DNA from 3 places in the Geobacillus sp. C56-T2 genome. Region 2 is predicted to be linked to each of the others. Evidence: a T-box and tRNA genes for the amino acid it is inferred to sense, from the RefSeq annotation. Region 2 holds a T-box; the other regions hold tRNA genes.

Region 1 (3,256 bases), 200 kb from region 2:
TGGTCAACCAAGTGGGCGTCAACGTGAACACGGCGTCCGTTTCATTGCTTCAATACGTGTCAGGGCTGACGAAAACGGTGGCCGAAAACATCGTCAAGCGCCGCGAAGAACAAGGAAAATTCCGCAGCCGTGAAGAGCTGAGAGCGATCCCGCGGCTTGGGGAGAAAACGTACGAGCAATGCATCGGCTTTTTGCGCATTCCCGACGGGGAGGAGCCGCTTGACCGCACGCCGATTCACCCTGAGCGGTACGCGGAAGCAAAACGGCTTTTGCACACGGCGGGATTTACCACCGACGCCATCGGCAGCGATGAATTGCGCCGGGCGCTGCAAGCCATCGACATCGAAGCAACGGCAGCTGAACTTGGCATCGGCGAACTAACGTTGCGCGATATCATCGACGCCTTATGCCGTCCGGAGCGCGACCCGCGCGATGAGCTGCCCAAGCCGCTGCTTCGCAAGGACGTTTTGAAAATGGAAGACTTGCAACCGGGCATGGAACTTGAAGGTACAGTGCGCAATGTCGTGGATTTCGGCGCCTTTGTCGACATCGGGGTCAAACAGGACGGTCTAGTTCACATTTCCAAACTTAGCAAACAATACGTGCGCCATCCGCTCGATGTTGTTTCCGTCGGCGATGTCGTCAAAGTGTGGGTCGAGCACGTCGACGTGGCGAAAGGGAGAATTTCCTTATCGATGGTAGCACCAGAAAAGTGAAGCGAGAAGCACTGCTTCATGAGCAGTGCTTTCTCCGATAAAAAAACCAGCATTGGTTTAACAGTTTGATTTGATCGCGGTTTTTCTCATAATAGGCTCGTCTCATCTGGTTTTTCAGCCATGTAGGCAAAACGGTCACCTCCCTACCAACGGAAAGGTAGTATATAATGTATGTATCTGGGCATTGTCCTGTGCCAAAAACATAAAGGGGGCGCCTGCCAATGGATCAGAAACAGTTGCAAGCACTCGTGGAGCAAGTTTCCCTAAGCACATTTGGCAAACCGTTTCGCCACACCGCCTCCTTCAATCCAAGACTTCGCACGGTCGGCGGGCGCTACGTGTTGCAAACGCACAACATTGAACTGAACAAAAAACATTATGACCGATTTGGCGAAGAAGAGCTCATTGCCATCATCAAACATGAACTATGTCATTACCATCTTCATCTGGAAGGGAAAGGCTACCGCCATCGCGACCGCGACTTCCGCGAGCTGTTGGCCAAAGTCGGGGCCCCACGTTATTGCCGACCGCTCGAACAAAAAGCAAAAACGGCCAAGGTGATCCATACATACATCTGCACATCGTGCGGCTTAGCTTACAAGCGCAAAAAACGCATCAACACCGACCGCTATGTCTGCGGTCGTTGCCGCGGCCGACTCGAGCTCGTCCAAAGCGCGCGCTCGTGAGCTGCGCAAAATCTGTTCAAAAAAAGGTTGACAACCTAAATATCCTATGCTAAATTATAAAAGCCGTCGCCGAATGGCGATCAGCGATTTTTCCCGACAGTATATTGACAAATCAAAAACTGCTCAATATAATAAACAATGTCAGTTTGTGAAGAACATCGTTGGGGTATCGAAGTTTGCTTGGAGTATGATAAAGAACGAGGCGAGCTCGAAACGCTTTCGGTGATCATTAAACAACAGCCTAGCGACGAGCCTACACATCATCGAATATGCTTTGCGTGACCCTAACGTATTAAGTCTTCTTGGATATGTTTGGAGAAGAAGGAACAGGGCAAGTTTTGAGCAGGTTTCTTGGCTACTATTCCGCAATAGCTCAGCGGTAGAGCAACCGGCTGTTAACCGGTAGGTCGTAGGTTCGAATCCTACTTGCGGAGCCATCTATTTGGAGAAGTACCCAAGTGGCTGAAGGGGACGGTTTGCTAAACCGTTAGGTCGTGGCTTTACGGCGCGCGGGTTCAAATCCCGCCTTCTCCGCCACTTCTCATATTTGCATGGCCCGTTGGTCAAGTGGTTAAGACACCGCCCTTTCACGGCGGTAACACGGGTTCGAATCCCGTACGGGTCACTTGCAGCGCGGGGATTCCCGCGAATTCACGGTCCCGTAGTGTAGTGGTTAACATGCCTGCCTGTCACGCAGGAGATCGCGGGTTCGAGTCCCGTCGGGACCGCCATTACAACATAATAGTTCGCTGGGCCATAGCCAAGCGGTAAGGCAACGGACTTTGACTCCGTGATGCGCTGGTTCGAATCCAGCTGGCCCAGCCATTCTTCTTTCATACATACCTAAGCTGTTCGCTTAGGGCTTATCATGATCATTAGCTCAACAACAAGCCATATATCTTCGAGTTAACTGCGAGTTGCCTTGACGCACCAAGCTTCCTTGAAACAGCTGGTAGAGGAAGAGGCAGGTAGAGCTCATCAGTACTTAGAGTGTTATGATTACATGAGCCATTAGCTCAGTAGGTAGAGCATCTGACTTTTAATCAGAGGGTCGGAGGTTCGAGTCCTCCATGGCTCACCACCATTAGCGGGTGTGGCGGAATTGGCAGACGCACCAGACTTAGGATCTGGCGCCTTACGGCGTGGGGGTTCAAGTCCCTCCACCCGCACTTAAAATGATGACGCGGTCGTGGCGGAATGGCAGACGCGCTAGGTTGAGGGCCTAGTGGGGGCAACCCCGTGGAGGTTCAAGTCCTCTCGACCGCATTTTCGATGTCTTTTTTATCAATAACCGAATAGTAGTCTCTATCATTCGAGCATTGTCGTTTTTTGGATTGTTGCTTTGCCAGTCGATTGCAATTCCAAGGAACGCCTATCTCCTAAGCAGAACATAGCCTTAGGATGTCATTATTGACAACAGCAATATGGGCTGCTAAAATGGAATTTGCCCTCTGAGGGAACAATCATCACCTATGCGCTCGTAGCTCAATTGGATAGAGCATCTGACTACGGATCAGAAGGTTAGGGGTTCGAATCCTCTCGAGCGCGCCACCATCGGGAAGTAGCTCAGCTTGGTAGAGCACATGGTTTGGGACCATGGGGTCGCAGGTTCAAATCCTGTCTTCCCGATTTCGCTTCAAGTGAAAATGAATGTTTGAAAGCGAAAGTTTATGAATATTCCATTCAAACGAGAGTAAGCGTTTTTGCTTCACTACCTGCGCACCAATGCCCTTTGCACGGTAGAGGAAGGGCGTAAACGCGCATGGCGAGCGAAAAATGCAATAATACGCGGGTGTAGTTTAGTGGTAAAACCTCAGCCACGAGCCTTAACTTCATCGAGTAGGCCACGAGTTG
Region 2 (3,256 bases):
TGCGGGTGCCGCGACTTAGGTGAGGCCGCCCGCCGCATCGCGGAAGGGGCGTCGATGCTGCGGACGAAAGGGGAGCCGGGGACAGGCAACATCGTTGAAGCGGTGCGCCATATGCGCAAAGTCAACGCGCAAATCCGCAAAGTCGTCAGCATGAGCGAGGACGAGCTTGTCGCTGAGGCGAAGCAGCTTGGGGCTCCGGTTGAAGTGTTGCGCGAGATCAAACGGCTTGGCCGCCTCCCGGTCGTCAATTTCGCCGCCGGTGGTGTCGCGACACCGGCTGACGCTGCTCTCATGATGCACTTAGGCGCAGACGGCGTCTTTGTCGGGTCAGGCATTTTCAAATCGGAAAACCCGGAAAAATATGCGCGGGCGATCGTTGAAGCGACGACTCATTACGAGGACTATGAGCTGATCGCCCACTTGTCCAAAGGGTTGGGCGGCGCGATGCGCGGCATCGATGTCGCGACATTGTTGCCGGAGCACCGCATGCAAGAACGCGGCTGGTAATTTAGATAAAGGAGCAAAACAACGATGAAAATCGGTGTACTGGGACTGCAAGGAGCTGTGCGGGAGCATGTTCGCGTCATTGAGGCGTGCGGCGCTGAGGCGGTCATCGTGAAAAAACCGGAGCAGCTCGCTGAACTCGATGGGCTCGTGCTGCCAGGCGGCGAAAGCACGACGATGCGACGCCTCATTGACCGGTATGGCCTCATGGAACCGCTGAAGCAATTTGCCGCTGACGGCAAGCCGATGTTCGGCACGTGCGCCGGGCTCATTTTGCTGGCGAAACGAATCGTCGGTTACGACGAGCCGCACTTAGGTTTGATGGACATTACGGTGGAGCGGAACTCGTTCGGACGGCAGCGGGAAAGCTTTGAAGCGGAGCTGTCGATTCAAGGGGTCGGCGACGGGTTCGTCGGCGTCTTCATCCGTGCGCCGCACATCGTCGAGGTCGGAGACGGGGTCGATGTCCTCGCGACATACAACGACCGCATTGTCGCGGCTCGGCAAGGCCAATTTCTTGGCTGCTCGTTCCATCCCGAACTGACCGATGACCATCGGTTCATGCAATACTTCTTAAATATGGTCAAGGAAGCAAAAACGGTATCAAGCGTATAAATGAATGCGAACGCGATGAGAGGAACTAGTAGCAGGCATCCCTCCTTTCAGAGAGCCGGTGGGTGGTGCGAACCGGCAGGAGGCGCCTGTGAATCCATCCTCGAGCAAAATGCTGAACACCTAAGCGGTCAATAGGCGTTTTCGGCAGCCGCCGTTATCGGCATAAGTGGAAGGCATGATGAGCCTTCAATAAGGGTGGCACCGCGGGAACGCTCCCGTCCCTTTTTTGGGACGGGAGCGTTTTTATGTATAATAAATGGTGGGTAAGGAGGTAAAACAAATGTTGGATGTCAAATTACTGCGCACTCAATTTCCAGAGGTAAAAGAAAAGCTGATGCAGCGGGGCGGGGACTTGGCCAACATCGACCGGTTTGAGCAGCTCGACAAGGAGCGCCGCCGTTTGATCGCGGAAGTCGAAGAGTTGAAAAGCAAGCGCAACAATGTGTCGCAACAAATCGCTGTCTTAAAGCGCGAAAAAAAGGACGCTGAACCGTTGATCGCCGAAATGCGTCAAGTCGGCGACCACATTAAACAATTGGACGAGCAAATTCGCCAACTTGAAGAAGAGCTTGACGGCCTTCTTTTGTCGATGCCAAACGTGCCGCATGAGTCTGTGCCGGTCGGCCAATCGGAAGAAGATAACGTCGAAGTGAGACGATGGGGAGAACCGCGCTCGTTTTCCTTTGAACCGAAGCCGCATTGGGAAATCGCTGATCAACTTGGTTTGCTCGACTTCGAGCGGGCCGCCAAAGTGGCAGGAAGCCGGTTTGTGTTTTATAAAGGACTAGGGGCTCGTCTTGAGCGGGCCTTAATCAACTTTATGCTCGACATTCATCTCGATGAGTTTGGTTACCAAGAGGTGTTGCCTCCATATTTAGTGAACCGGGCGAGCATGATCGGAACCGGTCAGCTTCCGAAGTTTGCTGAAGATGCGTTTCATTTGGACAGCGAGGATTATTTCCTCATTCCGACAGCGGAAGTGCCGGTGACGAACTTGCATCGCGATGAAATTTTAGCGGCTGACGATTTGCCGCTTTACTATGCGGCTTACAGCGCGTGCTTCCGCGCGGAAGCCGGCTCGGCTGGCCGCGACACGAGAGGGCTCATCCGTCAGCACCAATTCAATAAAGTCGAGCTCGTCAAGTTCGTCAAGCCGGAGGATTCATATGCCGAGCTCGAAACATTGACGCGCCAAGCGGAAACGATCTTGCAGCGGCTCGGGCTTCCGTATCGTGTCGTCGCCTTGTGTACAGGGGATCTTGGTTTTTCGGCCGCGAAAACGTATGACATCGAGGTGTGGCTGCCAAGCTATGGGACGTACCGGGAAATTTCGTCGTGCAGCAACTTCGAGGCGTTCCAGGCGCGCCGTGCCAATATCCGCTTTCGCCGCGAGCCGAACGCAAAGCCGGAGTATGTGCATACGCTAAACGGCTCAGGGCTGGCGATCGGGCGCACTGTCGCCGCCATTTTGGAAAACTATCAGCAGGAAGACGGATCGGTCGTAATTCCCGAGGCGCTCCGTCCGTACATGAGGAATCGGGATGTCATTCGCTAAGCGGGGAACAGAGGTGATTCCTCTTCGCCATTGATTGACTTTTCCTTGCGGTCGTGTTATAGTGAATGACGTTGGCAATGAGAAGAAAGGAACGGCAGACGCCAATTCCCCTATTCTCGGCCACGGCGATGAAGAGCCATACTGACGCGCATAAGAGGAGAATTGTCTATTCGGAACGGCTTCCCACTAAGCCGCCGTTTCCGACCATAAAAAAACCCGCCGATTGAAGGCGGGTTTTTTTATCCGTCATCCTCCCCTCTTTACGACGATAAACTGATCATTGATCAACAACCAATTTTGCGGGAAATCAAGGCCAAGCTTCCAGTAGCTCACCCCGCGCAGCCCGAGTTCTTTGACTAACTGGAATTTGGCTTGAATCGACCGCGCGTCTTCAAACCATACTTCATGTTCGCGGCCGTTCTCATCGCGATAGCGAAAGTGGGGCGCCTGCGCCTCGATGTCGTATTCAATGGCGACGTTATACCTCGCAGCGAGGGCGATGGCTTGCTGCGGACTAATCGCTCGGGCGTATGGACCGCCCGGTACGTACGGCAACGTCCAGTCATAGCCATACAAGTTTTG
Region 3 (3,256 bases), 510 kb from region 2:
AGGTGACTACCGTGCCGGTTCGAGTCCGGCCCTCGGCACTTGCGCTCGTAGCTCAATTGGATAGAGCATCTGACTACGGATCAGAAGGTTAGGGGTTCGAATCCTCTCGAGCGCGTTTTATCGGGAAGTAGCTCAGCTTGGTAGAGCACACGGTTCGGGTCCGTGAGGTCGCAGGTTCAAATCCTGTCTTCCCGATCACTTTGGGGCCTTAGCTCAGCTGGGAGAGCGCCTGCCCCGCACGCAGGAGGTCATCGGTTCGAATCCGATAGGCTCCACTTTTTCATCCGTTTTGGCGGTGTAGCTCAGCTGGCTAGAGCGTACGGTTCATACCCGTGAGGTCGGGGGTTCGATCCCCTCCACCGCCACTCTTATCGGACCTTTAGCTCAGCTGGTTAGAGCAGACGGCTCATAACCGTCCGGTCGTAGGTTCGAATCCTACAAGGTCCACCATTATTGTTGTTTTTTGGAGGAGTACCCAAGTGGTTGAAGGGGTCGGTCTTGAAAACCGAGAGGCGCCGCAAGGCGCGCGGGGGTTCGAATCCCTCCTCCTCCGCCATAAATAATCGTCTCATTCAGCTCAGTTGGCACAAATAGAATGAGACGGCATCAACTCGGTTTGAGCGTTCCGCTTTTTTCGACCAGTTGACTATTAGGAAAAACGATAAGCATTGCATAATATGGATTTATGCCGGCTTAGCTCAATTGGTAGAGCAACTGACTTGTAATCAGTAGGTTGCGGGTTCAAGTCCTGCAGCCGGCATCAACATCATGGCGACTATGGCGAAGTGGTTAACGCACCAGATTGTGGCTCTGGCATGCGTGGGTTCGATTCCCACTAGTCGCCCTTTTTCTTCCTAAAACCCGTAAGCTCTTGGTAAAATTGCAGCCACGAGCCTTAGCTTCACCGAATGAGCTGCGAGTAGCCTCGACGCATCCCGCTTCTTTGAATGCGCTGGTAGAGGAAGAGGCATGAAATTGCGTGGTGAATGGTTGAAGAAATCGATGTGCGGGTGTAGTTTAGTGGTAAAACCTCAGCCACGAGCCTTAGCTTCACCGAATAGGCTACGAGTAGCCTCGACGCATTCCGCTTCTTTGAATGCGCTGGTAGAGGAAGAGGCGCGAAATTGCGTGGTGAATGGTTGAAGGGTTATGTGCGGGTGTAGTTTAGTGGTAAAACCTCAGCCACGAGCCTTAGCTTCACCGAATGAGCTGCGAGTAGCCTCGACGCATTCCGCTTCTTTGAATGCGCTGGTAGAGGAAGAGGCATGAAATTGCGTGGTGAATGGTTGAAGAAATCGATGTGCGGGTGTAGTTTAGTGGTAAAACCTCAGCCTTCCAAGCTGATGTCGTGGGTTCGATTCCCATCACCCGCTTTTGGATGGGCCTATAGCTCAGCTGGTCAGAGCGCACGCCTGATAAGCGTGAGGTCGGTGGTTCAAGTCCACTTAGGCCCACTATTTCCCATTGCATATTGTCGGATGATTCGCTATAATAACGGTGAACCGTTGTCCCACCATTGCCGGATGGAGCAACGGTATGGTAGCCCGTAGGAAAACGGACATGGTGTTGAACCGTTCCGCAATAGCTCAGCGGTAGAGCAACCGGCTGTTAACCGGTAGGTCGTAGGTTCGAATCCTACTTGCGGAGCCATTTTCTCTGGAGAAGTACCCAAGTGGCTGAAGGGGACGGTTTGCTAAACCGTTAGGTCGCAGTTTTGCGGCGCGCGGGTTCAAATCCCGCCTTCTCCGCCATGCATGGCCCGTTGGTCAAGTGGTTAAGACACCGCCCTTTCACGGCGGTAACACGGGTTCGAATCCCGTACGGGTCACTGCTTATGGCACCAGGTTGCCTGGTGCCATTTTATCAAACTTGTTTTTGTCGAAAATTGCGCTTTTTCTTGCCGAATAGGCAATCATGAGATATAATGGGTTCCATAGCAGAAAGATTGGGGACAACGCAGTGTTTCGTTTCGTTGATGAACGAGGCATTGCGTTTTTTTATTGCGATCCCCTCCCGCCTGCGATTCACCGAAGCGGGAGGAACACGTCATTCAAGCAGTTGAACATCCGCTTCGCCGCCATGGATTTGCGTGAACATCGCTTGCATGGCTTCGAGCTGGCGATGGGCGACGTCTTTGGCGATGGAAGGTGGAAAGTATACAATCTGTAAGGCGTTTTTGGTGTCACGAGTGACGGCCGTCCGTTCCGAATCGACGATCGGACTGCCGAATGGACCGTATGCATCTTTGCTGACAAGTTTGTTGGCAAAGTTGACCGTTCGGCCGTTTAAAGCGACATATTCGTCTTGCTCAGCACCGATGGTTACGGTCACGGTCCCGTGTATGCGGTCAAGGTCGTAGATGCCGAGCGGAATCTTATAATAGAGTGAAAAGAAATTGTTGACATCCACTGCTGAATGAATGGAAGGAAGAAAGTGCTTCTTTTGAATGCGCCGATACAGACTTTCACTCGATGGGCGATAACGAGCGGGATCCGTCCCGATTTGCTTGAATACGTGACGCCATTCGGCCAGTTCAGGAATGTCATGGATCGTTTTTTCCTGCAGTTCGATATAAATTGATTCCTGAAACAGTTGCAACCGTCCTTTTAGCATTTGCGGCGAATCCCCTACTTCGATGTGCCGGTAGCAGATGATCCCGAACTTTCCGGAAGGGAGACGCCGTTTCAGCTCTTCTGATACGATATAGTTCATGTCAATCACCTCGCGCTTTATTTTATCATAGGAGTCGAAAGGAGGGAAAACAATGGATGTTGTCGCCTTAAAACAAGAGTTGATTGCGTACAGCCGGACGATCGGTATTGATAAAATTGGATTTGCCAGCGCCGATCCGTTTGTGGAACTAAAAGAACGGTTGCGACGCCAGCAAGAGCTTGGCTACCAGTCGGGATTTGAGGAAAACGATATTGAAAAACGAACGAATCCCGATTTGCTGCTTTCCGGGGCCAAATCAATCATTGCCATTGCACTCGCTTATCCGTCGAAAATGAAGCAGGCGCCGCGGGGGACAAAGACGGAGCGGCGCGGCCTTTTTTGCCGTGCATCGTGGGGCAAAGATTATCATGTTGTATTGCGGGATCGTTTACGGCAGCTTGAGGAGTTTTTGCTTGCCAAAGTGCCGCACGCCCGCGTTCGTTCGATGGTCGATACTGGAGAGCTGGCCGATCGCGCTGTGGCTGAGCGGGCCGGGATCGGTTGGAGCGGGAAAAACTGCTCGATCATTACGCCGGAATTTGGC

The links. A T-box is a leader RNA that pairs with one kind of tRNA and senses whether it is charged. The one in region 2 lies ahead of serS (serine--tRNA ligase), so its partner is inferred to be a tRNA-Ser.
Region 1: it encodes a tRNA-Ser, which carries the amino acid that the T-box ahead of serS (serine--tRNA ligase) is inferred to sense. The anticodon was not compared.
Region 3: it encodes a tRNA-Ser, which carries the amino acid that the T-box ahead of serS (serine--tRNA ligase) is inferred to sense. The anticodon was not compared.

The regions. Positions count from the first base shown of each region.
Region 1 covers NZ_VJWB01000001.1:225,663-228,918, forward strand. The annotation lists partial or broken gene GC56T2_RS01215 (Tex family protein) at 1-716, shown strand, start outside; gene cmpA (cortex morphogenetic protein CmpA) at 733-846, opposite strand; gene GC56T2_RS01225 (SprT family protein) at 938-1,402, shown strand; tRNA gene GC56T2_RS01230 (tRNA-Asn) at 1,765-1,839, shown strand; tRNA gene GC56T2_RS01235 (tRNA-Ser) at 1,847-1,939, shown strand; tRNA gene GC56T2_RS01240 (tRNA-Glu) at 1,956-2,027, shown strand; tRNA gene GC56T2_RS01245 (tRNA-Asp) at 2,058-2,133, shown strand; tRNA gene GC56T2_RS01250 (tRNA-Gln) at 2,153-2,227, shown strand; tRNA gene GC56T2_RS01255 (tRNA-Lys) at 2,408-2,483, shown strand; tRNA gene GC56T2_RS01260 (tRNA-Leu) at 2,490-2,571, shown strand; tRNA gene GC56T2_RS01265 (tRNA-Leu) at 2,586-2,668, shown strand; tRNA gene GC56T2_RS01270 (tRNA-Arg) at 2,877-2,953, shown strand; tRNA gene GC56T2_RS01275 (tRNA-Pro) at 2,958-3,031, shown strand.
Region 2 covers NZ_VJWB01000001.1:21,509-24,764, forward strand. The annotation lists gene pdxS (pyridoxal 5'-phosphate synthase lyase subunit PdxS) at 1-507, shown strand, start outside; gene pdxT (pyridoxal 5'-phosphate synthase glutaminase subunit PdxT) at 532-1,119, shown strand; T-box leader at 1,126-1,345, shown strand; gene serS (serine--tRNA ligase) at 1,400-2,674, shown strand; gene GC56T2_RS00105 (glycoside hydrolase family 18 protein) at 2,921-3,256, opposite strand, start outside.
Region 3 covers NZ_VJWB01000001.1:535,537-538,792, forward strand. The annotation lists tRNA gene GC56T2_RS02685 (tRNA-Leu) at 1-38, shown strand, start outside; tRNA gene GC56T2_RS02690 (tRNA-Arg) at 42-115, shown strand; tRNA gene GC56T2_RS02695 (tRNA-Pro) at 122-195, shown strand; tRNA gene GC56T2_RS02700 (tRNA-Ala) at 203-275, shown strand; tRNA gene GC56T2_RS02705 (tRNA-Met) at 292-365, shown strand; tRNA gene GC56T2_RS02710 (tRNA-Ile) at 374-450, shown strand; tRNA gene GC56T2_RS02715 (tRNA-Ser) at 466-556, shown strand; tRNA gene GC56T2_RS02720 (tRNA-Thr) at 688-760, shown strand; tRNA gene GC56T2_RS02725 (tRNA-His) at 772-844, shown strand; tRNA gene GC56T2_RS02730 (tRNA-Gly) at 1,303-1,373, shown strand; tRNA gene GC56T2_RS02735 (tRNA-Ile) at 1,381-1,454, shown strand; tRNA gene GC56T2_RS02740 (tRNA-Asn) at 1,576-1,650, shown strand; tRNA gene GC56T2_RS02745 (tRNA-Ser) at 1,659-1,751, shown strand; tRNA gene GC56T2_RS02750 (tRNA-Glu) at 1,757-1,828, shown strand; gene GC56T2_RS02755 (B3/B4 domain-containing protein) at 2,047-2,712, opposite strand; gene queG (tRNA epoxyqueuosine(34) reductase QueG) at 2,765-3,256, shown strand, end outside.